DNA from 3 places in the Arthrobacter sp. NPDC057388 genome. Region 2 is predicted to be linked to each of the others. Evidence: riboswitches for the same ligand, from Rfam matches in the RefSeq annotation. Region 2 holds a riboswitch; each other region holds the start of a gene.
What was found. A riboswitch is a leader RNA that binds a small molecule or an ion and turns the genes downstream of it on or off. The one in region 2 is predicted to bind thiamine pyrophosphate.
Positions count from the first base shown of each region.

Region 1: another riboswitch for thiamine pyrophosphate. It lies ahead of thiC (phosphomethylpyrimidine synthase ThiC); the one in region 2 lies ahead of ACFUTU_RS03500 (ECF transporter S component).
Region 3: another riboswitch for thiamine pyrophosphate. It lies ahead of ACFUTU_RS19385 (bifunctional hydroxymethylpyrimidine kinase/phosphomethylpyrimidine kinase); the one in region 2 lies ahead of ACFUTU_RS03500 (ECF transporter S component).

Region 1 is NZ_JBHVBL010000010.1:73,710-83,398, reverse strand. It holds gene ACFUTU_RS07285 (alpha/beta fold hydrolase) at 1-569, shown strand, start outside; gene thiC (phosphomethylpyrimidine synthase ThiC) at 570-2,387, opposite strand; TPP riboswitch at 2,383-2,490, opposite strand; gene ACFUTU_RS07275 (amidohydrolase family protein) at 2,565-3,647, shown strand; gene ACFUTU_RS07270 (VOC family protein) at 3,726-4,601, shown strand; gene ACFUTU_RS07265 (hypothetical protein) at 4,720-5,154, shown strand; gene rpsP (30S ribosomal protein S16) at 5,348-5,761, shown strand; gene ACFUTU_RS07255 (RNA-binding protein) at 5,763-6,005, shown strand; gene rimM (ribosome maturation factor RimM) at 6,152-6,733, shown strand; gene trmD (tRNA (guanosine(37)-N1)-methyltransferase TrmD) at 6,734-7,522, shown strand; gene rplS (50S ribosomal protein L19) at 7,736-8,095, shown strand; gene lepB (signal peptidase I) at 8,181-8,861, shown strand; gene lepB (signal peptidase I) at 8,862-9,689, shown strand, end outside.
Region 2 is NZ_JBHVBL010000004.1:141,035-150,723, reverse strand. It holds gene ACFUTU_RS03540 (Na+/H+ antiporter subunit E) at 1-371, shown strand, start outside; gene ACFUTU_RS03535 (monovalent cation/H+ antiporter complex subunit F) at 368-646, shown strand; gene mnhG (monovalent cation/H(+) antiporter subunit G) at 636-1,034, shown strand; partial or broken gene ACFUTU_RS03525 (DUF2975 domain-containing protein) at 1,128-1,606, shown strand; gene ACFUTU_RS03520 (helix-turn-helix domain-containing protein) at 1,606-1,812, shown strand; gene ACFUTU_RS03515 (hypothetical protein) at 1,874-3,868, opposite strand; gene ACFUTU_RS03510 (DUF4235 domain-containing protein) at 4,412-4,675, opposite strand; gene ACFUTU_RS03505 (heme-degrading domain-containing protein) at 4,791-5,342, opposite strand; TPP riboswitch at 5,461-5,604, shown strand; gene ACFUTU_RS03500 (ECF transporter S component) at 5,677-6,297, shown strand; gene ACFUTU_RS03495 (ABC transporter ATP-binding protein) at 6,297-7,937, shown strand; gene ACFUTU_RS03490 (energy-coupling factor transporter transmembrane component T family protein) at 7,934-8,737, shown strand; gene ACFUTU_RS03485 (hypothetical protein) at 8,815-9,102, opposite strand; gene ACFUTU_RS03480 (hypothetical protein) at 9,162-9,689, opposite strand, start outside.
Region 3 is NZ_JBHVBL010000057.1:15,346-25,034, forward strand. It holds gene proB (glutamate 5-kinase) at 1-899, opposite strand, end outside; gene obgE (GTPase ObgE) at 964-2,553, opposite strand; gene rpmA (50S ribosomal protein L27) at 2,671-2,934, opposite strand; gene rplU (50S ribosomal protein L21) at 2,994-3,302, opposite strand; gene ACFUTU_RS19385 (bifunctional hydroxymethylpyrimidine kinase/phosphomethylpyrimidine kinase) at 3,630-5,186, opposite strand; TPP riboswitch at 5,207-5,303, opposite strand; gene ACFUTU_RS19390 (Rne/Rng family ribonuclease) at 5,415-8,756, opposite strand; gene ACFUTU_RS19395 (vitamin K epoxide reductase family protein) at 9,214-9,689, shown strand, end outside.

The DNA.
Region 1 (9,689 bases), on a different contig from region 2:
GCATCGTGCTGCAATCGCTGGCCGACGACGGCCGGGGGGCCGCCGGGGGCCACGTGGTTGCGCACTCGCAGGGCGCAATCGCCGCGATGATGGCCGCCGTCGAACGCCCTGATCTGGTCTTCTCGCTGACGCTTGTGGAGCCGGCCTGCCTGTCGCTCACCGCGGATTTGCCGGCTACCGCCGCTCACCGTGCCCTGATGGAGCCGCTGTTCGACGTCCGGCACCAGCTCGGCGACGACGATTACGAACGCGAATTTTTACGCCGGGCGTTCGCTGCGGACACCCCGGAGCCCAGTACGCCGGAGGCGAAGCGTGCTGCCAGGCGGCTTCGCCTGCAGGCACCTCCGTGGCAGGCGCCGCTGCAGATCGTGCCCGGTGTTCCCACGCTGGTCCTCACCGGCGGCTGGGAGCCGCTGTATGAGGAGATCGCGGGCTACCTGCGCGAGACCGGTGCCCTGCACCGCATCGCTGCGGGAGGGCACCGGCCCCACGACTCACCGGAGGGCGACCGGCACATCAGGCTGTTTATCGCCGAGGTCAGCCGGCGGCAGCAGCCCAAAGCGTCCTGATTACGACCGGCGGGCCGATTCCGGCAGCCGCAGCTCCGGCAGGTACACCTTTCCGCCGGCAGCGAGGAATTCCTCGCTCTTCTCGCGCATGCCTTCCGCCATCTCGGCGAGGGCGGCCTGCGCTTCCGCAGAGCCGTACTCGTTACGGATGTCCTGGCTGATGCGCATGGAACAGAACTTGGGTCCGCACATCGAGCAGAAGTGCGCCGTCTTCGCAGGCTCCGCGGGCAGCGTCTCGTCGTGGAAGGACTCGGCAGTCACCGGATCCAGCGAAAGCGCGAACTGGTCGCGCCACCGGAACTCGAACCGGGCCTTGGACAGCGCATCGTCCCGCTCGTTCGCGCCGGGGTGGCCCTTGGCAAGGTCGGCCGCATGGGCAGCGATCTTGTACGTGATGACGCCGGTCTTGACGTCATCCTTGTTGGGCAGGCCCAGGTGTTCCTTGGGCGTGACGTAGCACAGCATGGCGGTGCCGTAGCGGGCGATTTCCGTGGCGCCGATGGCCGAGGTGATGTGGTCGTAGCCCGGGGCGACGTCTGTCACCAGCGGTCCCAGGGTGTAGAAGGGCGCACCCTTGCAGAGCTCCTGCTGGCGTTCCACGTTCTCACGCACCAGATGGAACGGGATGTGGCCCGGGCCTTCCACCATCACCTGCACGTCGTACTCCCAGGCGCGCTGGGTCAGCTCGGCCAGGGTATCCAGTTCGGCGAACTGCGCGGCATCGTTGGCGTCCGCCGTCGCGCCCGGCCGCAGCCCGTCGCCCAGCGAGAAGGCGACGTCGTACTTGGCGAAAATCTCGCAGAGCTCGTCAAAGTGGGTGTACAGGAAGTTCTCCTGGTGGTGCGCCAGGCACCAGCCGGCCATGATCGAGCCGCCGCGCGAAACGATGCCGGTGACGCGGTTCGCCGTAAGGGGCACATACCGCAGCAGCACTCCGGCGTGGATGGTCATGTAGTCCACGCCCTGCTCGCATTGCTCGATCACGGTGTCACGGAAAATTTCCCACGTCAGCGCGTTCGCTTCGCCGTTGACCTTTTCCAGCGCCTGGTAGATCGGCACCGTGCCGATAGGGACGGGGGAGTTGCGGATGATCCACTCCCGCGTGGTGTGGATGTCATCACCCGTGGACAGGTCCATCACGGTGTCCGCGCCCCACTGGGTGGCCCACTGCAGCTTGTCCACCTCCTCCGCGATGGAGCTGGTCACAGCTGAGTTGCCGATGTTGGCGTTGATCTTCACCAGGAATGCCTTGCCGATGATCATGGGCTCGGATTCGGGGTGGTTGATGTTGCTGGGGATGATGGCCCGCCCGGCGGCGAGTTCGCTGCGGACCAGTTCCACGTCGCAGTTTTCGCGGAGGGCCACAAAGCGCATTTCGGGGGTGATGATGCCCTGCCGTGCATAGTGCATCTGCGTTACGGTTTTGCCCTCCGCCCCGCGGCGGGGCACCGGCCTGGCGCCCTTCCACTCGGCCGAAGCCGCGCCGCGGCGCACGGCCGACTTGCCGTCGTCGAGCAGGTTCCGTTCGCGTCCGTCGTACGTTTCCGTGTCTTCCCGTGCCTGGATCCATTCCGCACGGAAGGGTGCGAGGCCCACCACCGGGTCGCTGCCCGGTCCCGCCGTGCGGTAAACGCGCAACGGCTCATTCTGCTCACCGTTCGGTGACGGCTCCAGGGCGATTTCCGTTACCGGAACACGCAGGCCGTCGCCTTCGAGATAGGCCAGTGAATGGGATTTCAGCGACTGCGTGACGGATTCTGATCCGCTTTGGGCTGATTCATTTTGGGCAGGGGTCAGCTGTGATTTCTGGGTGCTCAATTTACTGCTCACTTCCTTCGCCGGCATTACCCGGACAGGTTCGACGGTCGCAGGCTGCGTCAGCCTGATCTCAGCCCCTGCAAGGGCACCCGTGTGGTCGTTAGACGAAGCTACCACAGCCCGGATTGTGCCTGTCCATCTGTGAAGGAGGCCAAAGCTGCGGCCTAAGCTGGTGGAATGGCGCACATTATTGAATTCAGCGGCACTGTGCTCACAGCGGCGGATGAGGAACGCCGGGGGCTCTGGGCTGTGGACGGGAAACTGACGTTCAACCCGCCAGGCCAACGGCCTGATGCCGTCCTGGACGGCTGGGTCCTGCCCGGATTCGTGGACGCCCACTGCCATGTCGGCCTCGGTCCGGGCGGTCCGGTGGACGACGCCGTGGCGTATGACCAGGCCATGACGGACCGCGACGCCGGCACGCTCCTGGTGCGGGATGCGGGGGTGGTCAGCGACACCCGCTGGCTGCAGCAGAGGCCTGACGCGCCGCGCATCATCCGGGCGGGCCGGCACGTTGCCAGGTCCCGCCGCTACCTTCGGAACTTCGCCGTCGAAGTTGAACCGGATGGCCTCGTCGAGGCGGTGCGCAAGCAGGCGCGGCAAGGTGACGGCTGGGTCAAGCTGGTGGGGGACTGGATCGACCGCCCGGCCGGTGACCTCGCGCCGTCGTTTCCGGCCGCCGCGGTGCGTGACGCTGTCCGGGCAGCCCATGACGAGGGAGCCAGGGTCACGGCGCACTGTTTCGGCGAGGACACGCTGGATGACATGCTCGACGCCGGCATCGACTGCATTGAGCACGCCACCGGGCTGCTGCCCAGGCACATTCCCCGCTTCATCGAGCAGCAGGTGCCGATCGTTCCCACGCTCATCAACATCGCCACCTTCCCCGACATTGCGGATCAGGCCGAACCTAAGTTCCCACAGTATGCCGCACACATGCGCGCACTCTGGGCCCGCCGTCGCGAGCGTGTCCTGGAAGCGTACGAGGCCGGCATCGAAATCTATGCGGGAACTGACGCCGGCAGCGTGATCCGGCACGGCCGCATTGCCGACGAAATCCTCGAACTGCATGCAGCGGGGCTGCCGGCCGCAGCGGCGCTGGATGCCGCCTGCTGGCGGGCGCGCCGGTGGCTGGGAGCCGATGGGGTAGCGGAGGGGGCAGACGCCGACGTGGTGGTCTGCCGCGAGGACCCGCGCACCGTGCCGGAAACCATCCGCAACCTGGGGAATGTGATCTTGCGGGGCGGGATCGTCCGTTAGGAATAAATTGAAGCTTCAAGTAATTTAGAGATGTAAAGACTGCCGAAGTCCGGCGGTCCGGACACTCGGGAGTATTCAATGACAGCAGCAGTCAGCAGCCAGGACTTGCTTCCTGCCGACCTCACCATGGGCACCGTCATGCTCAAGGTGGGCGACATGAAGCTCATGACCGACTACTACCAGCGCGCCCTCGGCCTCGACGTTATCGCCGAGCAGGACGGCGGTCTCTACCTTGGCCGGCTGAAGACGCCGCTGGTGCACCTCGCCCCCGCGCCGGGACTCAACATCCCCGGCCGCGGTGAAGCCGGCCTCTTCCACACCGCCCTCCTGTTCGAGGACCAGTCCTCCCTCGCCGCCACTATTGCCAGTGCGGCCCGGTATGAGCCGCAGTCCTTCGTGGGAAGTGCCGACCATCTGGTGAGCGAGGCGTTTTATTTCACTGATCCGGAAGGCAATGGGATCGAACTCTACTGGGACCGGCCCCGCGAGGCCTGGTCCTGGGACGGTAAGAACGTGGTCATGGACAACGTCGCGCTGCCGCCGCAGAAGTACCTGCAGGACCACCTCACGCAGGAATCCGTCGTCGGCCAGCACGGCGCCGGCGCGGAGGTGGGGCACGTCCACCTGCAGGTGGGGGACGTGCAGTCCGCCCACGAATTCTACGTCGGCACCCTGGGGTTCGAAAAGACGGCGGGTTGGCACGGCCAGGCCCTCTTCGTGTCGGCCGGCGGCTACCACCACCACATGGCCATGAACGTTTGGAACAGCCGCGGCGCCGGACCTCGCCGCGACACTCTCGGCCTCGGCGAGGTCCTCATCGAAGTCCCTTCCGGCGACGACGTCGGCGCTTTGGCCGACCGGCTGAGGGCAGCCGGCGTCGGATCACACCACACCGGTGCCGAGCTCCGCTTCGAGGACCCGTGGCGCAACCGGCTCCGGGTCGCTGTCCGGTAAGCGCCGCTGTTCGAAAATTCTGCGCGCTGAGCCGGGCCGACCCGGTTGGGTTAGGCTGACATCCGAAGGGCCCCAGCGCTGCCGGGGCATGCACCGCCAACGGAATGAGGACGAATCCATGGGCTTCACCGAAGTGTTTGTCGCCACCCACAATGACGCCCTCAAGCGCGCAGAGGCGCTGGAAGGCGGCGCCGCCGCCGGTGACGGCATCCGCATCGCCGGCATCAGCGATTTCGAGATTGAACAGCTCGGTGACTTTGCCGGCGCCGCTGTGCACGCCGCAGGGGCTGACTACGAGCTGGCCATGGTGGACGTGGCCAGCGACTCCCTCCTCGGCGTGCCCGCGGCCATGGTCAGGGCGCTGGCGGAGCTCCTCACCTATGAGTCCGAGGGTGAGGGCAACGTTCTGGACGAGGTCGCCGAGCGCTGGGCAGCCGAGGATGACATGCCGTTCGGCGCCGGGGAGGCACGGAAGTACGTCCAGCAGCTGGCAGAGCTCGCCGGTACCGTGGACGAAAGCAGCAGGACCGGGCTCTACGTCTGGTCTTCCTAGCCGGCGATGGGAGCGGGTCCTCGTGTCAAGTCGAAATAACGCGGACGATCTGGCACAATGAACAGGTACTCGATCTGCGTGGCCCCTCTCTCCGCGTCTGGATCCTGTCCTTTTCGAACCCCCAAGTACGGCCCGCCCCACGGGTGCAGAACGCGGGTTCAACCCCGTTTCAGAAACAGGAGTGACCACAAAAGTGGCCGTAAAGATTCGCCTTAAGCGCTTCGGTAAGATGCGCGCACCGTACTACCGCATCGTTGTCGCCGACTCGCGCACCAAGCGTGATGGCCGTGCCATCGAAGAGATCGGCAAGTACCACCCCACCGAGGAGCCCTCATACATCGAGGTCAACTCCGAGCGTGCCCAGTACTGGCTGTCCGTCGGCGCGCAGCCTTCGGAGCAGGTTGCCGCGATCCTCAAGATCACCGGCGACTGGCAGAAGTTCAAGGGTCTGCCGGGCCAGGAAGGCACCCTGAAGACCAAGGCCGACAAGGAAGCATTCGTTGCTCCGGAGAAGGGTTCCGTAATCATCCCGGAAGCCATCACCAAGAAGGCCAAGGCATCGGAAGCCCCCGCCGAGGCTGAAGCAGAGACCACCGAGGCTGAGTAAATTGCTGGCAGAAGCGCTCGAACACCTTGTCCGCGGCATTGTCGACTCCCCTGAGGACGTCAAGGTCAGTGCCAAGAACAACCGCCGCGGGGATACCCTCGAGGTGCGCGTTCACCAGGAAGACCTCGGACGGGTAATCGGACGCCAGGGACGCACCGCGCGTGCACTGCGCACTGTCGTGGCGGCACTGGCGGATGGCGAGCAGGTCCGGGTCGACGTCGTCGACACCGACCGCCGCCGGTAACGCGCCTGCAGCACTTGCCTTAACGTCCGGCCCCTCCACCAGTTCCTGGTGGAGGGGCCGGACTGCTTTGGGCCCTCACGCCTGCGCGCGTGCCCAGGTCCCGCGAAAATCCCCCACGTATCCACGCAGCCCAAACAGAGGAACACATGCAGCTTCAGGTGGCCCGTATCGGCAAGCCCCACGGAATCCGCGGCGAGGTGACCGTCCAGGTGCTCACCGACGCGCCAGAGGACCGGTTCGTCCCCGGCACCGAGTTCGTGGTGGAGCCGGCCTCGGCCGGGCCGCTCACCGTGCGCAGTGCCCGCTGGAACAAGGACATCCTCCTGCTCGGCTTCCAGGAAGTCGCTGACCGCAACCGTGCGGAAACGCTCCGCGGCGCCAAGCTGTTCATCGAGACCGAGGAGCTGGACGAGGACGCCGACGAAGGCTGGTACGAGCACGAACTTGTCGGCCTTGAGGCGCGCGTCGGCGCGCAGCCGGTGGGCAAGGTCACCGCCCTCAACACCATGCCCGTGCAGGACCTGCTCGTCGTCGAAACACCCGAGGGCAAGGAAATCCTCATCCCCTTCGTGGAACAGATCGTCCCGGAAGTGAACATCGAGGACGGTTATGTCCTGCTCACCCCGCCGGCAGGCCTGTTCGAAATCAACGAGGAAGGCGCCGACGACCCTGAAACCAGGGGTTCGGACTCTGCCGAAGACGACGCCGAGCCGGAGGCCAAAGCGTAGATGAGAATCGACGTCGTCAGTATTTTTCCCGAGTACCTGGCACCGCTGGACCTGTCGCTCATCGGCAAGGCCCGCCAGGACGGGCTGCTGGACCTGAACGTGCACGATCTCCGCTCGTTCACAACGGACCGCCACCGCACCGTGGACGACACCCCGTACGGGGGCGGCGCCGGTATGGTGATGAAGGCCGAGCCGTGGGCGCAGGCGCTTGAGTCCGTGGCGGCTGCCCGGCCTGCCGGCGCAGCCAGGCCCGTGCTGATCGTCCCGTCCCCGGCGGGGGAGCGGTTCAACCAGGCACTGGCGTACGAGCTGGCCGAGGAGGAGCAGCTGGTGTTCGCCTGCGGGCGCTACGAAGGCATCGACGAGCGCGTCATTGAATGGGCCGCAGAGCACTTCACGGTGCGCCCGGTCAGCCTTGGCGACTACGTCCTCAACGGCGGTGAAGTGGCCGTGCTGGCCATGGTGGAAGCCATCGGCCGGCTGCTTCCGGGGGTCGTGGGCAATCCCGAGTCCCTCGTGGAGGAGTCGCATTCGGACGGGCTGCTCGAGTACCCGGTCTACACGAAGCCCTCAGTTTGGCGCGACCGGGAGGTCCCGGCCGTCCTGCTGAGCGGCAACCACGGCAAGATCGCGCAGTGGCGGCGGCATGAGCAGTACCGCAGGACGGCCGAACGCCGTCCTGACCTGCTGCGGACGTTCGACGCCGGGGCCCTGCCCCGCGCGGACCGCGCGGCTCTCGCGGACCTGGGGTACGACGTCGTCGACGGTCACCTCCGGCTCCGTGATTAACCAATCCGTGCCACATGTGGCAAAATTAATCCTTGTGTCTGCTGGGTCCGCGCCTGCCACAGGGGGAGCGTAGCCAACAGCAAGGCACCCCGGTGCTGCCAAACGGTGGCGGGACCGGACTTCAACACTTCGGCGGCAATTCCCGGAACTTGTCCGGGCTTGGCCGCCGTGACCCAAAGTGGATGACCTGTGGCGTTCACCAGGAGTGGATCAATGCATATCCTCGATTCCGTAGATGCAGCCTCGCTGCGCACCGACGTTCCCGAGTTCCGCGCGGGTGACACCCTCAAGGTTCACGTGAACATCATCGAAGGCAAGAACTCCCGTGTCCAGGTGTTCCAGGGCTTCGTCCTGGGCCGCCAGGGTGACGGCATCCGCGAAACCTTCACCGTCCGCAAGGTTTCCTTCGGTGTCGGCGTTGAACGTACCTTCCCGGTGCACTCCCCGATCATCGAAAAGATCGAGGTTGTCACCAAGGGTGACGTCCGCCGCGCCAAGCTTTACTACATGCGCGCACTGCGCGGTAAGGCTGCGAAGATCAAGGAAAAGCGCGACTTCAGCACCGCCAAGTAAGTCCAGCCGGACTTTCACGGCGGGTCCTGACCCCGTGTCCGGCCAGCGCCGGAGCCATCCGCAACAGCGCCACAGGATACGGATTATGGACCAGACAAAACGCCAGCCAGGGAAACCCGGCTGGCGTTTTGCGTTGCTGGCAGTGCTGGCCGCTGTCCTGGTCAGCGGGCTGATCCGCTCGCTCTGGCTGGACGTGTATTACATTCCGTCCGCTTCCATGGAGCCGCTGTTCGGCACCGGCGACAGGATCCTGGTATCCCGCACGGCCTTCCAGTCCGAACCGATCCGCCGCGGCGACGTCGTCGTTTTCGACGGCCGCGGTTCGTTCGCCCCGCTGAACAGCGGAAAAGGCCCGCTGCAGGAAGCGGCGGCCGCAGCGGGGCACTGGCTGGGACTCACCGGCAGTGATACTACATATGTGAAGCGGGTCATCGGGCTTCCCGGCGACCGCGTGGTCTGTTGCGACGCCGGCAAACGCCTCACAGTCAACGGTCAGCCACTCGTGGAACCCTATCTGTATGAGGGCGACGCAGCGAGCACCCAGAAGTTTGACGTAACCGTTCCGGAGGGCAGGCTGTGGCTGCTCGGCGACCACCGTTCCGTCTCCGCGGACTCCCGCAGCCTGCTGGGGGCGCCCGGCGGCGGCATGGTGCGGCTGGACAGGGTGATCGGCAGGCCGGTACAGATTCTCTGGCCGCTTGATAGATTTGCGTCAGTGGCACGGCCGCCGCTGGCGGCCCAAACAACAACAAAGGACGGACAGTAGATGCCGGAAATCGATCCCGGGAGTTCAGAGCCGCGGCAGACTGCTGCGGGGCCGGGACGGCATGCCGCCCAAGAGCCCGTTCCGGAAGCTCCGGCCCCCGGCGCAAGCGGCGGCCCCGAACCGGCGTCGGCTGCTCCCGCCGGTGCCCGCCGCCAGGAAAAGCGCCATGCCCGCAACCCCTTCCTGCTGTGGCTGAAGGAGATTGCCACGGTGGTTGTGATCGCCGTCGTGCTCTCCTTCCTCATCAAGACGTTCCTGTTCCGGGCCTTCTACATTCCGTCCGAGTCCATGGTGAACACCTTGGACATCAACGACCGCATCTTTGTGAACCTCCTTGTTCCGGAGCCGTTCGCCCTCGAGCGCGGTGATGTCGTTGTCTTCAAGGACACCAAGGGCTGGCTGCCGCCCACACCGCCCAAGGCCGACGGCCCGTTCAGCGTTGTGGAGGACGGGCTGACCTTCGTCGGGCTGTTGCCCGACAACTCCGAGCAGCACCTGGTCAAACGGGTCATCGGGCTGCCCGGGGACCATGTTGTCTGCTGCGACGCCGGCGGGAAGATCACCGTCAACGGTGCCGCGCTGGACGAGAAGTACGTCAATCCGGCGGAAGTTCCCGCGGTCCGCACCTTCGACGTCGTGGTGCCCCAGGGCAAGGTCTGGGTGATGGGGGACAACCGCAACCACTCGGCGGACTCCCGTGCCCACACCGACACCAATGGCGGCTTCGTCGATATCGCCGATATCGAGGGCAAGGCCGCAGTCATCGCCTGGCCAATGAACCGCTGGGCAGCCCTGGACAACTACCCCGACGTCTTCAAGAACGTGCCC
Region 2 (9,689 bases):
CGGTTCCATTCGCTGTAGTGTTCCTCGGCCGCGTTGTGGCCGCCAGCTGCCAGGTGTTCTACCTGGCGGTGACCCAGGGGCCCAAGGTAACCAACGCCGTCGTCGCCGTCCCGTTACGGAGCCATTCCGACCTGATGGTCACGGCAACCGGCCACGTGATCTCCCTGATCCCCGGGTCGCTGGTGGTGGAGGTGGACAGGTCCACCTCCACGCTCTACATCCATGGACTGAACGTCCGCAACGGGGAAGATGTCCTTAAACTGCGCAAGGATGTCCGGGATACGGAGGCGGGACTCATCCGGATCATGGGAACGAAGGAAGAACTGGCCGCCCTGAACAGGGAAGCCGGCAACCAGGAGGTTGGCGCATGATGGATACGGTCCTCACCGTCACGGCCGTTGCGCTGGCCCTCGCCGCGGCGGGTGCGATCATCCGCATCGCCCGCGGGCCCTCGCTGCTGGACCGGGTTCTGGCCGCGGACGTGCTGCTCGCCATCCTGGGCGCGGCGCTGTGCATCGACATGGCCGTCAACAGGCACCTGAACAACCTCATGCTGGTGGTTGCCATCACCGTGATCGGTTTCATCGGCTCAGTGACCGTGGCGCGCTTCGTGGCCGACCGGCGGGAGCAGCCCAATGAGTCCTGAACCGAATGCCGTGGATACCGTGATCGACGCCGTTTCGGCCGTGTTCATGGTGGTGGGAGCCCTGATGTCCCTCGCCGCCGCGATCGGCCTGCTGCGCTTCCCGGACCTGATGAGCCGCATGCATGCGGCCACCAAGCCGCAGGTGCTTGGGCTGTTCCTGCTGCTCGCCGCGGTGGGGCTGCAGCTGCGGACGTGGTGGGTGTGGCCGGTGCTGCTGGTGGCCTGGATCTTCCAGCTGCTCACCGTCCCCGTCTCCGCCCACATGGTGGGACGTGCCGGCTACCGCACGAAGCACCTTCACAAGGAGCTGCTCAGCACCGATGAGCTGGAGGCTGTCGTGCTCAAGGCCGCCAAAGCGGCCCAAAAGCCGGAAACCGACGACGGGTAAAAGCACGGTCCGTTGAGCCAGATGGAACCAGAACCTGATCTTTCCGCGCTCGGATCGATTGAAATTCGATAGGAAAACAGCGATACTCGATCCATGCATAAGACAAACCTCGCGGTAACCGTCCTTAGGATCCTGCTGGTCATGGCCTTCGCCCTGCTGGTGGTGTTCCAGACCCTGTCCCTGCCGGGCCAGTTCGCGCACATGGCCGCCGAAGACCCGTCCAGGGCTTACCTGCAGTGGCCGCTGACGGTCTTCGCCGTGGTGGAGGTTGCGTGCGTGCAGGTGGTCATCGTGAGCACCTGGAAACTCCTCACCATGGTGAAGCGGGACCGCATTTTCAGCAAGGCAGCCCTGGCGTGGGTGAACGCCATCGTGTGGGCAACGCTCACCGCCTGGTCCTCCTGCTCGGTGCCTTCATCTACATCATGCTGAACGCGGATGATCCCGGAGTGCCAATGCTGCTGATGCTGATGCTGGTGGGCGGCGCCGTCCTCGGACTGCTCATGGTGGTGATGCGGGCGCTGCTGCGGCAGGCGACGGCTCTGCGGACCGACATGGAAGCAGTGATCTGATGCCCATTGTGGTGCGCATCGACGTCGAACTGGCCAAGCGCAAGATGAGCGTGGGGGAGTTCGCCGACCGGATCGGACTCACCCCGGCCAACGTGGCCGTGCTGAAGAACGGACGGGCCAAGGCTGTGCGGTTCAGTACGTTGGAGGCCATGTGCCGGGTCCTCGAATGCCAGCCCGGCGACCTCCTCGAATGGGTCGACGGCTAGCTTAAACGGGCCGGGGCCCTGCCTGCTGAACAGACAGGGCCCCGGCTGCACTTGCGTGGGGTTAGCGGGTTGCCACCACTCCGGTTGCGGTGCCGCCGCGGCTGGACTGGACCAGGACGCTAGTGATTTGCCGGTTCGGCCCGGGCTTGGCCCGGTAGGACCAGTTGCCGAGGGTGTCGACCTGTGCCGTGCCAATTCTGGCGTAGGAGATGACGCCCCTTACGGGCGTGGTGTCGTAGATGACCACGGTGGTGGCCGGGACCAGGACTGCCGTGTTGCCTGCCAGTGTTGAGGTGCCCGTGATCCGGAGTTCGGTGCCGAGCCGGTGCCGGGAACCGGCCACTGCAACGGTGTCCGTCTGGACGTTCAGGTCCACTGTGGCCGGGCTGCTGCCGATGCCGTTGGCATCCGTGACGATGAGCTGCATCTTGACCGGGCCGCTGGCCAGCGGCGCCAGCGGAGCCGTGTCACTGGCCTTGGCGTGGAACGGCAGGGTGACAGTCGGCTTGGCAGTGGTGTCGCCGGTGATGGTGACGGCGGGTCCGCCCACCTGGCTCCACTTGTAGTTGGCTGCGCCGGTGGACGTGCTGCCGTCCAGCTGGACGGTTCCACCGGGGGTGATGGCGGTGGACGCCGCGGTGGCCACAGCAGCCGCCGGTTGGGTTTCCCCAGTGACGGGGCCGCTGCCGGTGTCGACGACGGGGCCCGGGTCCGGGGCGGGGGTGACGGGGTCCAGGCCGACAGGGGTAGCTGCGCCGCCGGAGATGACGACGGGCAGGGTGGCCGACCCCCCGTTCGGGGTTTTCACGGTGACGGAGGCCGGAGGAGCCTTGACCGAGAACGACTTCTCCGCGCCGGTGCCGGTGGCCGAGGCTTCCATGGTGCCCAGCCCGGTGACGGTCAGCGGATAGCCGGCGGTGGAGATGGCGCCTACGGTCAGGCTGGTTCCGTCGTAGACCGCCTTGGTGATCATGACGCCGCTGGGCTTGGTGACGTCGACCTGGCTGCTGCTGGCGGGCTTGTCGCCGATGTTGGTGACCTTCACGGTGGAAGGCGCTGTTCCGGTGAACTGGACCCGGGCGTAGTACCGGCCGGTGTCAGGGTCGCTGAGCATGGGGGTGGTTTCGAAGACTCCGGCCTGGCCGTCGACCTGGAGCTGGGCGCCGTTCCCGCTGCTGGCGAAGACGTCGATCATGTTCCCGTTCAGGACGGCACTGTCGCCGTTGACGCCCTGGTTGGTGGAGATCTTGCCCTGGACGGTGAACTGGTCCGTTTCCAGGGACAGGCCGCCGCCGTTGACCGAGAACTTGTTGTAGCCGAACGGGCTTCCCGTGACGGTGTGGTCCTGGGCCGGGTCTCCGAGGTATCCCTCGGGTGCTGCCGGTGCGGTGGCCGGATCCCACTTCAGGAACGGGCCGATGTTGCTCTTCAGTGCCGTGGTGAAGTTGCCGGCGGCGGGGGAGATGTCTTCGACGAGCTTGCCGTCGCCGGCCCCGTCGGTGTCGATGGTGATGGTGCCGTACGGGTGCTGGAACGTCAGGGTGCTGTTGGCGGGGCCGCCCTTGACCACGATGCGCTGCCGCCCGAATACCACCTGGTCGCCTTGGGTGACGGTGTTGGCGAAGGCTGCCTCGAGGCCGAGGACCAGGACGGCGCGACCGCCGTTAGGAAAGGTCAGCTCCGAGCCGGCAAGCATATAGAACGCCTCGTCCGGGAAGTTGTCCGGGAACGAAATGGGGGCGGTCTCGTCCGGGATGTCACCCGGCAGGAAACCGCAGAGCGGATTTTCCGCGTCGAGGCAGAGCTCGACGCGTGTCTTGTTGCTGTCCTCGTACCAGGACGGGAAGCCGTACTCAGTGTTGACGGGTCCGACGGCGGTCAGTTTGCTTGGGTTCGTCCGGGTGACCTGCGTGGCGGCCAGGGAAGTTCCGGCGCCCGTCACAGCCAGCAGCAGGGCGGTCGTGGCGGCGATCCCGCGCCGGCGGGATGCCGGGCGTGGGGCCCGGTGCCGTGGCGTCAGGCGCTGGGCCGACAGGAAATGTGGGGTGGGTACCATTTTTGTCTCCTCGAAAGACGCTGATGGCATCCACTAAAAGGGGTGGTGGTTGGAAAAACGTTCGGCCTCCAGGTTGGAGAAACCTTGAGAATCAAAGCTTTCTCAAGAGCAGTGGGGGGACCTGCCCGGGTCCGGCCAGGGGCGCGTTCGTGACTTCTGCAGCCCCGTGGCAGGGCCGGCCGGCCTCCTTGCCGGACGCCCCGACCGGCCCCCCCTGACGGTCCCAGTGCCGGTCCCAGTGCCGCACGCAGCGCCGGTCCTAAGGCATGTCGCAGCGCCGGTTCTAAGGCATGTCCCGGGGCAGGCGCTGCGGACAAAGCCTGCAGTATGCGAACGGACCCGGCACCGCGGGTTGCGGTGCCGGGTCCGGCTGTTCCGGGCCCGGCCGAGGTCATCAGCACTGCCGGGTTCGGAACAGCAACAGTATGTCCTGGGGTGCTTGGGGAAACCCGGCCGTTGACCCGGAACGGGTTTCGGGGCGACCCACCCGATGTTGGGGGCGCAGGTCCCGGGAAGGGGGCCCGGCCGGGGAGGATCCGCCCTTTAGACGATGTCCTGGGTCTTGGCGAACCGGGTGATGGCCCGCTGCGTGCCGCGGTTGGCCAGGACCTGGATTACGGCGCTCACGGAAGCGGAGACGAGGGCGAACGTCAGGGCGGTCCGCAGTGTGGTGGGAACATCGTCCTTGTCACCCTTGGGCGGCTTCTGCCCCGTGACCTTTTCCCAGATGGTGTCGACGGCCTTGGTGCCGGCGAACCCTGCCAGCAGGCTGATGCCGGTGCCAAGCAGTTTGATGAAGAAACTCATTCCGGAACTCCTAGCGTGATGAACACTGGTCTTTCCCTAGCCTAACCGCATGAGGCAGCCCGGCAGCATGAGGCGTGGCCCAAGCGCATGAGGCGTGGCCCAAGCGCGTGAGGCGTCAGTCCGCCGGCATGGAGCGGTGGATTTCCCGCAACGCCTGGACCACGAGGTCATGGTCCGCCTTCTGCGGCAGTCCGGAGACCGTGACCACGGCCACCGCGCCCACACCCCGCACATAGATGGGGAAGGCTCCGCCGTGGGCGGCGTAGGTGGACTGGTCGAACCACGCGTTGTCCTCGATCCGTCCGCCGCCGACCCTGCCGCGCAGGCCCACGAGCAGCGACGGCTCCTCGTAGCGCGCGGCGGTACGCTGCTTGGCCAGCACCCAGCCCTCGTTGTCAGGGGTGGCTCCCTCAAGCGCCACATGGAAGAGGACCTGCCCGCCCTTGGTGATGTCGATGGCGATGGGCAGGTTGTCCTCCTTGCCCCGTTCCACCAGTTCCAGGCCGAGGGCCAGGGCGTCGTCCTTGCTGAACCTGGGGAACTGCAGTTCGGCGATCTCACCCTCGATCCGGCCGATCAGGGCTTCGAGGGATCCGGCCGGCTGTTCCTCGGCGGAATCGGGGTCGAAGGCGGGCAGGGCAGAGCCGGCGGAGTCCTGTTGCGTCATGGCCCCAATGTACTCCGCGCAGCCGGTCCGGCCAGCAGGCTGTCTCCCGGATTATGACGGCGGGCCCGGGATTCCGGGGCCGCCGGGGTGTAAACTGGACCCGCCCACAAGGGCAGATTTATCACGACAGGGGAGCGCCGCCGTCGGGATGCAAAGGCAGCAGCCAGCGCAACCGCGGATGGGCGCTGAGAGTGCGGACAGCCGCAGACCCTCGAACCTGATCCGGCTAGTACCGGCGCAAGGGAGTCGAGTTCTCAGAGTGCCCGGCAGCAGGAGGCCCAGCCACCGGCAGCCGGGGTAACGCTTTCCCCTCCTGTTCCTCAGGAGGACCATCATGACAACTGCAGCAATCAAGAAGACCAGCTACAACTGGCGCGTGGCGGACATCGTGGTGGCGGCGCTTATCGCCGTCGCCGGCGGCGTGATCTTCTGGGCATGGTCCCAGGGTGCCAACCTCATCTCCACTCCCGTCAACGCCGTCTATCCGCCGCTGACCGGCCTGTACGCAGGCGGCTGGATGATTCCGGCGGTCCTGGGCATGCTCATCATCCGCAAGCCGGGCGCTGCCCTGTTCTGCGAAACGGTGGCGGCCACGGGCGAGCTCCTCATGGGCTCGCAGTACGGCACCACGGTGCTGATCTCCGGTCTCCTCCAGGGCCTGGGTGCGGAGCTCGTGTTCGCCGCCCTGGCGTACCGGAAGTTCAACCTCCCCGCTTCGCTGCTGGCCGGGGCAGGCGCCGGGCTGTTCTGCGGCCTCAACGACTCCTTCGCGCCGTGGGGCTGGAACATCGCATACACCGCCGGCGACAAGTTCGCGTACATCGTGTTCTGCGCCATCTCCGGTGCGGTCATCGCCGGCGCGCTGTCCTGGATCGCCACCCGCGGCCTGGCCAAAACCGGTGTGTTGAGCTCCTTCGCGTCCCGCAAGGCAGCCACGGAGCCCGTCTTCAACTGATGCCCGCTTCCCACGACGCCGGCGTCCGCCCCGCCGCGGTCCACGCCCGCGGCTGGGGCTGGCGCCACGCCGGCCGTACCAAACCCGCCGTCCGCGCGCTCGACCTGGACATCCGCCCCGGTGAGCGCGTCCTGCTGCTTGGCCCCTCCGGAGCCGGCAAATCGACGCTGCTCCACGCCCTGGCCGGCGTGCTGGGGGACAGTGACGCCGGTGGCCCAACGGACGACGCCGGGACCCGGGACAGCGACGACGCGGACGAGAGCGGCGAACTGCTCATCGACGGCGCGTCCCCGCGCGTACAGCGGGGACGCGCCGGACTCATGCAGCAGGACCCGGAAACCCAGGTGGTGCTCTCCCGCCTCGGCGACGACGTCGCCTTCGGGGCCGAAAACCTGTCGGTGCCGCGCGACGAGATCTGGCGCCGCGTGCACGAGGCGCTGGACGACGTCGGTTTGTCCCACCTCCCGCTGAACCACCCGACGTCGGCCCTGTCCGGCGGCCAGAAGCAGCGCCTGGCGCTCGCCGGGATCCTGGCGATGCGGCCGGGGCTCATCCTGCTGGATGAGCCCACCGCGAATCTCGATCCGGCAGGCGTCCTGGAGGTCCGGGACGCCGTGGGCCGCTGCCTGGACAAGACCGGAGCCACCCTGGTGGTGGTGGAGCACCGGGTGGCCGCGTGGAAGGACCTTGTGGACCGGATCGTGGTCCTGCAGCCGGGCTCTGACGCCAACGGCGCGGTGCTGATCGACGGCACGCCGGACGAGGTCCTGGAACAGGCCCGCGGAAAGCTCACCGCCGCCGGCGTCTGGGTTCCCGGCTACGTTCCTGAAACCCGCCGGCGCTGCGCCGGATTGGTTCCGCCGTCCGCCGGCAGTGGCGCCGGCGGGCTGCTGCTGGCCGCGGAGAAGCTCGCGGTCTCGCGGGAACGTCCCCGCCGCCGGGGTTTCCGTTCCTTGCCGCCGGTGCCGGTGCTGCGGGACGTCACCGCACAGGTCCGGGCCGGTGAGGCGCTGACCGTCACGGGGCCCAACGGCGCCGGTAAATCCACCTTTGCGCTCACCCTCGCCGGGCTGCTTCCGCCGGTGGACGGCAGGGTCTCCGCGACGCTCGGGCTGAGCGCCGGCGCCGGCATCGACCCCTACAAATGGAAGGCCGAGCAGCTGATCTCCCGGATCGGCACGGTGTTCCAGGAACCCGAGCACCAGTTCGTCACCGGCCGTGTGCTGGACGAGCTGCAGTTCGGCCCCCGCCACCTGGGACATGGCGAAGAGCGCGTTGACGAGCTGCTGGAGCGGCTGCGCCTCACCCATCTGGTGGACGCCAACCCGTACACCCTCTCCGGCGGGGAGAAACGCCGGCTGTCCGTGGCCACGGTCCTGGCCGCGCACCCGCAGGTGCTGGTCCTGGACGAGCCCACCTTCGGGCAGGACGCCAACACCTGGGCGGAGCTGGCCTCGTTCCTTTCCGAACTGCTCGACGCCGGCACGGCCGTGGTGTCGGTGACCCACGACGAGGAGTTCACCCATGTCCTTGGCGGCACCGAGCTGAGGCTGGGCTCCGGCGGCCGCCCCGGGACGGCCGAATCACGATCCGCCGCGCCGCGAGCCGCCCAGCCGCGTCCGGAACAGGCAGCGACATGAGGGAAGCGCTAACACTTGCCGGAAACCGGGCCCTGCTGACGCGCGCCAACCCGCTGGCCAAATTCGCGGCAGTCTTCCTCATCACGCTGGCCCTGGCGCTGTCCATCGACTGGATGTCCGCCTCGGTGGCTCTCGTGTGCGAGCTGCTGGTCTTCCCGCTGGCCGGGCTGACATTTTCGCTGCTGTGGCAGCGCGGCTGGCCGCTGATCCTGGCGGCCGCCGTGGGGGGCTGGAGCACCTCAATCCTGGCACCTGACAGCGGCAGGATACTGCTCGACGTCGGCATCTGGTCGACGAGCGAGGGTTCCCTGCAGCTGGGGCTGGGTTTTTTGCTCCGGGGCCTGGCCATTGCCCTGCCCGCGGTGCTGCTGATGAGCTGCACCGATCCCACCGACCTGGCGGACGCTTTGGCGCAGAAGGCGCGGCTGCCGCACCGCTTTGTGCTGGGGACGCTGGCAGCCATGCGGTTGGTGGGCCTGATGGCAGAGGAATGGCAAACCATCGGCATGGCACGGCGCGCCCGCGGCGTCGGGTCGCGCGGCAACCCGTGGCAGCGGATTCGGGCAACCCTGGGGCAGAGCTTCGGCCTCCTGGTCCAGGCCATCCGCCGCGCCACCCGGCTTGCCGTCACCATGGAGGCCCGCGGTTTCGGCGGGGCCAGCCGGACCTGGGCGCGCGTGTCCACCTACAGTGTGCTGGACATCTGGGTGGTGCTGGGCGGCGTGTTCATCGCCGCGGGTGCCGTGGCGGCTGCGCTGTGGGCCGGAACATGGCACATGGTGTGGCTGGAGGGTTCCTAGGTAGCCGGGGCCGGGCCCACCCTGCTCCGGGATGGACAGACACGGGCCGGGCCGGATGACGGCCCGGCCCGTGTCTGTCACCGGTCGATCCGGGTTTGGCCGGTGGGATCGTCAACGGAGTGGCCCGGTGTACGGCTCTTCTGTGCTGCGCGTCGGTTGACTGCGGCGAGGGTAATCGCGGCCGCGGCAATGCCGGCGGCGATGGCGATGACGCCGCGCAAGACGATGTTCATGTCAGTCCAGAGTGCCAGCCCGATGCTGACGGCCAGGATTGTGGCGAACAGCGCCAGCATCGACGCCGGTTCGCCGGGCGGCTTGCTCCGGGACGAACCGTCTGAATGACGCCGGTCATTGATCTTTGCCATGGTTTTCCTTCGTTGTCGTAGGCTGCTGATACCGGGCGGATGGGCTTGGCATGGCGGCGTCAAAGGTTCCGGCGCCGGAAGACTGAAAGCGCCAGGCCGCCGAGGACGACGGCCCATACTGCAAGCCCGAGTTGGCCGAGGAGCAGGCGCCCCGGTCCCAGTTCCTCTACTGTCGTCGCGCTGATCGCCTGCATGAAGAGGGGCGTCGGTGTCATGTTTACGAAAGAGTCGATCGTCCCGGCCGCCTGCTCCGGGATCATGGCGCCCACCGCAAAGACCGCCAAGGGAAGGAGGAGGTTGACCCCGATGAGCAGCAATACGGCCCCGAAGGCCCGCCCCACGAGATGGGCCAGCGCCACGGCAATCAGAACCATGCTGGTGCTGCCGACAACGGTTGCTGCCACGCTCACCAGCGCTGACCCGGCAAAGTTGCCCCTGGACAGGACGAGTCCGAGTCCCGCGATGACGATCGTGACGAAGGCCGTGCTGGTTGCTGTCAGGGCAGCCCAGGACAGCAACCTGGCCGTGAAGAGTCTCTCCCGCTTCGGTGTCAGTGACAGCGCCAGGCCCAACTGCCCTGTGTGGTC
Region 3 (9,689 bases), on a different contig from region 2:
GACGTAATGCCGGCGGGGAGCAGCGAGGTGCGGTTGTCCCGCACTGCCCGGACGGCGCCGGCGTCCAGGAACAGCTTGCCCTGCACATGCGCGAGGTGCGCCAGCCACATCATCCGGACGGACTTGCGTGCGCCGTTGACGGTGAACCAGGTGCCAACGTCCTCGCCGGCCAGGGCAGCCGCAGCGTTCGAGGTGGAGGTGACGAGGGCAGGGATGCCCGAATCCGCGGCCATGATGGCTGCCTCCACCTTGGTGACCATGCCGCCGGTACCCACGCCCGCCTTGCCGGTCCTGCCAATGGAGACGCCGTCGAGGTCCTCGGGGCTGTCGACCTGCGGAATCCGCTTGGCGCCCTTGGCGGGCGGACCGTCGTAGAGGGAGTCGACGTCGGACAGCAGCACCAGGGCATCTGCCCGTACCAGGTGCGCCACGAGGGCTGACAGGCGGTCGTTGTCGCCGAAGCGGATCTTGTGCGTGGCGACGGTGTCGTTCTCGTTCACCACAGGCACGACGCCAAGGTTCAGCAGCCGGTTGAGGGCACGGAAGGCATTCGTGTGGTGGCTGCGCCGCATGAGGTCATCGGCGGTGAGGAGTACCTGGCTCACGGTAACGCCGTGGGCGGCAAACGCATGCGTGTAACGGGCCATGAGCAGGCCCTGCCCCACGCTGGCCGCAGCCTGCTGGGTGGCGAGGTCGCGGGGCCGCTTGGCCAGTCCCAGGGGTGCCAGGCCGGCGGAGATGGCGCCCGAGGAGACGAGGATAATCTCGGTCCCGGCGTTGCACTTGGCGGCCAGCACGTCCGAAAGCTCGGTCAGTGCCTCCTCCGATATTCCGCCCTTGATGCTGGTCAGGGACGACGATCCTACTTTGACCACAATGCGGCGTGCCCTGGCGAGCATGCTGCGGTCGTCGGTCTTGGGTTCCTCGATGACAATTGCGGAAGTATCGGTCACGTGTGCGGGTTCACTCCTCATGTTCGGTGTTCAGTCCGCTCTCCTTCAGGGGCTGGGCTGCCCGGCGCGCGCTGACGGACTCCGTCCAGATGCCGGCCTTGCGTTCGGCTTCCAGTTCGGCCCGTGCCGCAGCCTTCGCCTCGCGCCGTTCCATCTGTTCCTCGCGCTTCTGGCTTCGGGTGGGACGGTCGCCGATGTCTGCGAACCGGACGTCCGTGCCGCGCGGCGAAGCCAGCAGCTCGGCCCCTGCCATCATGGTGGGCTCCCAGTCGAACACCACGCCGTCGTCCTCGCCGATCACCACAGTGTCGCCGGGCTTGGCGCCCTGCTTGAACAGCTCGGTTTCCACGCCAAGCTTGGCCAGGCGGTCGGCGAGGTAGCCAATGGCTTCCTCGTTGGTGAAGTCCGTCTGCTTGACCCAGCGAACGGGCTTTTCGCCCAGGACGCGGAACAGCGGCTCCAGGTTCTTCTCCTCGCGGCGGATCCGGAAACCGATCTCGTTGACTGCACGGGGCCGCAGTACCGGGGCATGTACCTTCGGCGGTGCGGTTTCCACGCTGTCGCGTGCGGCCTTGACGATCTCTGCCATGGCGAAGCCTAGCTGTCGCAGGCCCTCATGGCTCGTGGCTGATACCTCAAAGACACGGTAGCCGCGGGACTCCAGCTCCGGCCGGACGAACTCGGCCATGTCCTTGCCATCCGGGAGATCGACCTTGTTAAGGGCCACCAGCCGGGGGCGGTGGTTGAGCGGAACAACTTCGCCGTTCGAGCCGGCGTAGCTCATGTCCACCGCATACTTTTCGAGCTCGGTTTCGATAATTGCGAGGTCGGAGAGCGGATCTCGGTCAGATTCGAGCGTACCGCAGTCCAGGACGTGCACCAAAGCCGCGCACCGTTCGACGTGGCGGAGGAAGTTGTGGCCCAGGCCTTTGCCTTCACTGGCGCCCTCGATGAGGCCCGGAACGTCGGCGATGGTGAACCGGACGTCGCCGGCCTGGACCACGCCCAGGTTGGGGATGAGGGTGGTGAAGGGGTAGTCGGCAATCTTGGGGCGGGCGGCGGACATGGCCGCGATAAGGCTGGACTTGCCAGCCGAGGGGAATCCTACGAGGGCGATGTCGGCGATCGACTTCAGCTCCAGGACGATGTCGCTGGCTTCGCCCTCGATGCCCAGCAGGGCAAAACCGGGTGCCCGCCGCTTCTGGGACGACAGCGCGGCGTTGCCGAGCCCGCCCTGGCCGCCGGAAGCGGCGACGAATTCGGTCCCCTCGCCCACGAGGTCGGCCAGGACCTTGCCGTCCTTGGTCTTGACGACGGTGCCGTCCGGAACGGGCAGCACGAGGGTTTCACCGTTCTTGCCGCCACGCCAGTCGCCCATGCCGGGGCCGCCGTTCGTGGCGTGCCGGTGCGGCGCATGGTGGTAGTCCAGCAGCGTGGTGGTCTGCGAGTCGACGCGCAGGATGACGTCGCCGCCATTGCCGCCATTGCCGCCGTCGGGCCCGCCCAGCGGCTTGAACTTTTCGCGCTTCACGGAGACACAGCCGTGGCCGCCGGTACCGCCGGATACATGCAGTACTACCCGGTCTACAAAGCTCGCCACGTGAATCTCCTCTATTGCTGAATCCGGCCGTCCTGGACGTCCAAATCGATTGTAATGCGGTTAAAAGAACAGTGGAGCGAGCCATCATGGCCCGCTCCACCGGTTCAGAACTGGTTGTTACTCTGCAGCTGCAGCAGCAACGATGTTGACGACCCGACGGCCGCGGCGCGTGCCGAATTCAACGGCACCTGCCTGCAGAGCGAACAGGGTGTCGTCGCCGCCACGGCCAACGCCTGCACCGGGGTGGAAGTGGGTGCCGCGCTGGCGGACGATGATCTCGCCAGCGGAAACTACCTGGCCGCCGAAGCGCTTGACGCCGAGGTACTGGGCGTTGGAGTCACGGCCGTTGCGAGTGGAGCTCGCGCCTTTTTTGTGTGCCATTTGAAATGCCTGCCTTTAATTCTGGTGAAACTGCTGGAAACCTGGACAGTAACCGGAAGTTACTGGATGCCGGTGATCTTGACCTTGGTCAGTTCCTGGCGGTGACCCTGGCGCTTCTTGTAACCGGTCTTGTTCTTGAACTTCTGGATGACGATCTTCGGACCACGGAGGTCCTGGAGGATCTCAGCCGTAACAGTCACCTTGGCCAGGTCCGCAGCTGCGGAGGTGACCTTGTCACCGTCTACCAGGAGCAGCGCGGGCAGCTCAATGGTGCTGCCAGCTCCACCGGCGACGCGGTTCAGGGTAACGAAGTCTCCAACAGAAACCTTCTCTTGGCGGCCGCCTGCGCGGACAATCGCGTACACCACTTGGGAACTCACTTCTCTCGACGTTTATTACTAAATTTGCGTGCGGAACCCGGGTCCGGAAATTGGCCTGGTTCTCGCTGTGCCTCAACGCCGTGGATTGCCCGGGGGAACCCGTGAGCTATCCCAGGAACAAGCCCGACAGGGCGGTCCGGGTCATAACCCAAGTGTTGGCGTAAGCACCGAAGATCTAGAATACGCTAATTCCGACGTCGGCCGCAAATGAGGCTGGCACTGGCGGGTTGTCCGTGATAGGCGCCACAGGGGACGCCGTTCCGGACATCCGGTGCCGTGCGCGACCATCTTACCGGGTGCCGGGCGCGCTTCCGTTCAGCTGTGCCGGCTCGGCGCGTCGAAGAACTCCACCTCGTACCGGCAGGAGTGCCGGAAGGCGGTGACCATCGCTTCGCGCTCCCCCGCCGACGCGGCACGGCCGGCGTCATCCGCTATTTCGATGGCCCGCAGGGTGGCGGCAGCGAAGTCCTCGTCGGCGTAGGTCCGCAGCCACTCCGCATACGGGTGCCCGGCATCCGCCCCGGCGGCCAGGTACTCCGCGTGCAGGGTCTCCCCCACTTCGGCGTAGAGCCAGAAGCAGGGCAGGACTGCTGCCACCAGCACGGCGTAACTGCCTCCGGCCGAGGAAGCCAGCAGATGGTCGACATAGGACTTCGTGACCGGCCCCAGCTCCGTCTGCACCGTGCGGGTGCTGAGCCAGTTGCGGTGCAGTTCAGATTCAACTTCCAGGCATTGCTGGGACGACCGGGCCCAGAACAGCTGCTCGGCCTCGGTCGGGGCTAGTGCGCTGGCCCGCGCCAGGACGCGAGAGTAGCCGTTGAGGTAGATGGCGTCCTGGGCGAGGTAGTACGCGAATTCCTTCTCCGGCAGAGTGCCCCCGGCAAGCCCCCGGATGAAGCCCAAACCGTAGATGGCTTCCAGATGGGTGAAGGTCTCGGCACGCAGCAGTTCCGCGAATCCGCCCTTCGGTTCGGACTGGGCTGAACCCCCAGCCCCGGCAAGGTGGTGGAAGTGGTTGATCGGGCCGTTGCCGGCGCCGACCTCCAGCCCTCCGGAGGTCCGCAACGCCTCGGCCAGCCAGGGCTTGACCTCCCGCAGTGACGCTTCCCAGTCGCCCAGCCGCGCCTGCACGGCGGCCATGGCGGACGACAGCGAACATCCGGTGCCGTGGCTGTTCCGCGTGGCGATCCGCTCGCCGGCCACCTCCACCACTTCCGCGGACAGCAGCCCGGCGGTGTTGACGAGGGCGTCAGGGCAGGTGGCCCCGTTCAGGTGACCGCCTTTGACCAGGACCGTGGCACCGGTCCGCTCAGCGAGGCGTCTGCCCTGGTCCAGGGCGCCCGCCCAGTCCGCGGCCTCCGTTTCCCCGAGCAGCATGGCAAGTTCGGGAAGGTTCGGCGTGATCAGGTCCGCGAGCGGCAGCAGCTTCCGGAGTGCTGCCTCCGCAGACTCCTGCAGGAGCCGGTCACCGCTGGTGGCCACCATCACGGGGTCGAGAACCACGACGCCGGGACGCACGTTTTCGAGCCAGCTGCGGACAGCGGCGATCACCTTTTCATCCCCCAGCATGCCGATCTTCACGGCGTCCACTTGGATGTCGTCGCTGACAGCATCCAGCTGGGCTGACAGGAAAGATGCAGGGGGAACGTGGACGCCGCTCACGCCGGTGGTGTTTTGCGCCGTGAGGGCGGTGATCGCGGCCATGCCGTAGCCGCCGTGGGCGGCGATGCTTTTCAGGTCGGCCTGGATGCCTGCACCGCCGGACGGATCCGAGCCTGCGATGGCGAGGACCCTGGGAACCGCGCGAGCGGCCGGAATGGCAGTCGCTGCGTGATCCGGAAGTGAATTGGCGGCGGCCTCAGGAGCGGGCATGACCGATGCTGATGACAGTGCTGTCGACAAGAAGACATCCCTTCGCCGGTGCTAACCGGACAGGTTCAACGGGTTTGGATCTCAGCCGGCCCGTGCGCGGCACCCCGTGTCAGTCCTCCAGCCTAGCGGTTCCTTCGAAACATGGCGCTGATTCCGGCGTTTGCGACAGGAGGTCCGGCACCGCAGTCGCGGTACCGGACCTTCGGGCGGACCCAGGGGCCCGTCAACTCAGAGTTCCGAGGCGGGTACCCCAACTCCCAGAATGATCGGTTCACCGGCTGGCTGCGGAGCCGGCTTGGATGCCTGATCGTTTCCCGTCCCCGGCGCCTTAGCTTCGTGCGAGTGTCCCGCGGCGGCTGCCGGAGCGACCTCGTGGTGCTCCACGGAGGTTTCGTTGGCTGCACCCTGCGGGCGGCTGGCGCTCCGGTTGCGGCGCGGACGGCGCCCGCGGGATGTCCCGGCCGCACCGTCGGCAGGCTGGACGCCGGCAGGCCGGCCTTCCGGCTGACGGACCACCGGCTGGGCGGGAGCCGCTGGAGCCGGCGTTTCTTCCCTGGCCTCTTCCGTCGCGGCGGGGGCTTCCTTCTCGGCGGGAGCCACCGGGCTGCCGAGGTGCGCGAATGCCTCCTCCAGGCGGTCCAGTGTCAGGGCGGGTGCTTCCTTGGGCGGTTCTTCACTGTGGTCGACGAACGGAAGAATCACCTTCTCGCCACCGAACGTCAGGACTGCCCCGGGACGTCCGGAAACGCTTTCCGTTTCCGGAGCGCGGTGCACCACCGGGCTTTCCGGCGCGGCAGCTGCAGGTGCCGCCGGCCGCGCGGCTTCCCCTGATGCGGCGGCATTGTGCGCCGCCTCCTCATGCAGATGGGCGGCATGCGCGGCGGCTGCAATGTTGGCAAGGGCAGCGCGGGTGGCTTCAGCCTTGGCGTGGCGTTCTGCTTCCGACGGGTCAGGGTGGTGGACTGCAGCAGGGGCGGCTGGAGCACCTTCTGACTGCTGTCCGCCCTTGCCGCGGCGCCGCTTGCGCTCCGGCCGTGCAGGAGGCTGGACCTCCGCCCGGTGTACGTGGTGCTCTGCTGCCACGGTGTTGGCCCGGCGGTGCTCCACCGGCTCGTCATGGGTAACGACGCCCCGGCCAGCACACACCTCGCACTGCTCGCCGAAGACTTCCAGGAGTCCGGTGCCCATCCGCTTGCGGGTCATTTGTACGAGCCCCAGAGACGTCACTTCGGCCACCTGGTGCTTGGTCCGGTCGCGGCCCAGGCACTCGACCAGGCGGCGGAGGACCAGGTCGCGGTTCGATTCAAGCACCATGTCGATGAAGTCGATCACGATGATGCCGCCGATGTCGCGCAGCCGCAGCTGGCGGACAACTTCCTCGGCAGCCTCGAGGTTGTTCTTGGTGACGGTCTCTTCGAGGTTTCCGCCGCTGCCGGTGAACTTTCCGGTGTTGACGTCGACCACGGTCATGGCCTCGGTCCGGTCGATGACCAGGGAGCCGCCGGAGGGCAGGAACACCTTGCGGTCCAGCGCCTTGTGGATCTGCTCGTCAATGCGCCAGGCGGAGAAAATGTCCTCGTCCCTGGTCCATTTTTCGAGCCGGCCCACCAGGTCCGGGGCCACGTAGGTGACGTAAGCCTCGATGGTGTCCCATGCTTCGTCGCCGGACACGATCAGCTTGGAGAAGTCCTCGTTGAAGACGTCGCGCACAACCTTGATGGTCAGGTCCGGTTCGCCGTAGAGCAGTTCCGGGGCGAGGACCTTGGTGGACTTCGCCTGGCTTTCAATCCCCTCCCACTGGGCGCGGAGGCGGTTGATGTCGTGGGTCAGTTCCTCCTCGGAGGCCCCCTCGGCAGCGGTGCGGACAATGACGCCCGCGTCCTCGGGAAGGCGGTCCTTGAGGATGCGCTTGAGCCGGTTGCGTTCGACGTCGGGCAGCTTGCGGGAGATGCCGGTCATGGACCCGCCGGGGACGTACACGAGGTACCGGCCGGGCAGGGAGATCTGGCTGGTCAGGCGTGCGCCCTTGTGGCCCACGGGGTCCTTGGTGACCTGGACCAGGACGGAGTCGCCGGACTTCAGGGCGTTCTCGATCCGGCGCTGCTTGCCCTCAAGGGTGGCCGCATCCCAGTTGACCTCACCGGCGTACAGCACGGCGTTGCGCCCGCGTCCAATGTCGACGAAGGCAGCCTCCATGGACGGCAGGACATTCTGCACCTTGCCCAGGTAGACGTTGCCGATCAGGGAGTCCTGCTGCGTCTTGGAGACGAAATGTTCGGCCAGGACGCCGTCCTCCAGGACGCCGATCTGGATTCTGTCATCGCGCTGGCGGACGATCATCTGGCGGTCCACGGATTCCCGGCGTGCCAGGAACTCGGCCTCAGTGATGACCGTGCGGCGGCGCCCGGTATCGCGGGATTCGCGGCGGCGCTGCTTTTTGGCCTCCAGGCGCGTGGATCCCTTGACGCTGGTCACACGGTTGCTCGCCGGCGCCTCACTGATGGTCCGGGGGGCGCGGACACGGGTGACCGTGTTGGGCGGATCGTCTTCTCCCCCGCCGGTCAGTTCCAGGTCCTGGTCACCACGGCGGCGCCGCCGCCGGCGGCGGGACGTCACGCCGTCTTCCGGCTGGATACCTTCGTCTTCGGCGGCCTCGTCGGAAACGTCGGTTCCCTCCTCGCCGTCGGTGATCTCACGGTCGGAACGGCTGCGCCCGCGGCGTCCGCGGCTGCGCCGCCGGCGCCGGCCGCCGTCGTCCTCGAGCTCGTCCTCGCCGTCCTCGGCGGTCGCCTCCTCCTTGGCAGGGCGGATGACCGTGTTCAGGTCAGGCGCCTGGAAAATGATCGACGTGACGGACGCAGGCTCCAGGAAAAGCGAACCCAGAGGCGACTGTCCGGCTTCTTCCCCGGCCGCGGCCTCCTCGCCGGCAGGGGCTTCCTGCGCGGCGGCGGGTTCGGCAGCGGCGGGTTCGGCAGCGGCCGGTTCTGCCGGCGCTGTCTGCGCTTCGGGGGCGGGCTCTTCCGCCTGTCCGGCCACCGGCTCCGCAGCGGCTGCGACAGCAGCGCCCACCGCGGGGGCCACGGCAGACTCCGCTGGCTCTGCCGGGCTTTCGGCCTCGGCGGCCTTCGCCTTCGTTGTCCGGCGGCGGCGCACAGGCTTGGACTCCGCGGCAGGCTCCCCAGGAGCAGCCTCGGCAGCCGGCGAGGGGACCATCTGACCGCCGGCTTCCTGTGCCTCTATTTCAGCTCCGGCACCTTCGGCGAACGCGGGCAGCGGTTCCTCGGCAACCTTCTTCCGGGCGCGGGTCCGGCGCACCGGGGTCTTGACCGGGGCTTCCGCGGCGTCGGCTGCCCCGGTTTCTGCGGTGGATTCGGATGCAGCGGTTTCCGGCCCGGGTCCCCCGCTCAAGCCGTCGGGGGCTGCCGTTTCCGGCGCCGCCGTCCCGGCGTCAGCTGCTTTGGCCTTGGGGGCAGCCTTGCGCCGGGTCCTGGTGACCTTCTTGGGAGCCTCGGCGGCCTCATCAGCGGCGGCCGGTTCAACATTCTCGGCTATGACCTGGTCATTATCCATATGTGGCAACACTCCTGCCCCTGACATGCCGCCACATTCGGCACCCATTGGGGCACATATTGTCAAAACCCGCAGGCATTGACAGAAGTCAATTGGATACCAGCAGGCTCGCACCGGCAGTGGGGTGCGGCAGGCCTGACAGGCCGGCGGGCTTGTTACTGGAACCCGTTGTTTCTGACAACCACAACCAGGTGCCGTCCAATGGAAGGCGGGAGGCTGGATCTGCTTTCCGAAGCCTGCACCGCTGCTCATTGGCGGTCTTGGGAACAAGCCACCGGACTGGAGTTCGAATGTGGTTCGCGCTCCAGCCACGATTATTCTCTCATATTGCTGTTCAAATAAGCTGTAAGTGTGTGACAACGCCGGTCAATGCGGCCATCTGCGGCAAGTACAGGCTGTGTCAAGCTGGCGGCGATACAATCTGGGCAGGAGCACCCCAGACAAAGGACGCCATCCCATGCCACGCACTTCGCCTTCCACGGGCACGGACTACGAACAGGACCACCGGGACGGTCCGGCCCCCGCGGCTGCCGCCGGCGCCGCCGTTCCGGCCATCACACGGGACCGGCCGTTCGGCTGGCTGCTGGTGATCACGGGGGTCATCGGCTGGCTCGCGTCCGGGACCCTGGTGCTGGAGAAACTCGAGGTCCTCAAGGACCCCAACCACACCACCGTCTGCGACGTGAACCCGTGGATTTCCTGCGGCCAGGTGATGCAGACCTGGCAGAGCTCGGTGTTCGGCTTCCCCAACATGTTCATTGGCATCGTTGCCTTCGCCATCACCACCACCGTGGGAATGGCCCTGCTGGCGGGTGCCCGTTTCGCCCGCTGGTACTGGCTGGGGCTGCAGGCCGGCATCACCCTGGGGTTCATCTTTGTGGTGTGGCTGTGGTCGCAGGCGCTGTACGCGATTCACATCCTCTGCCCGTTCTG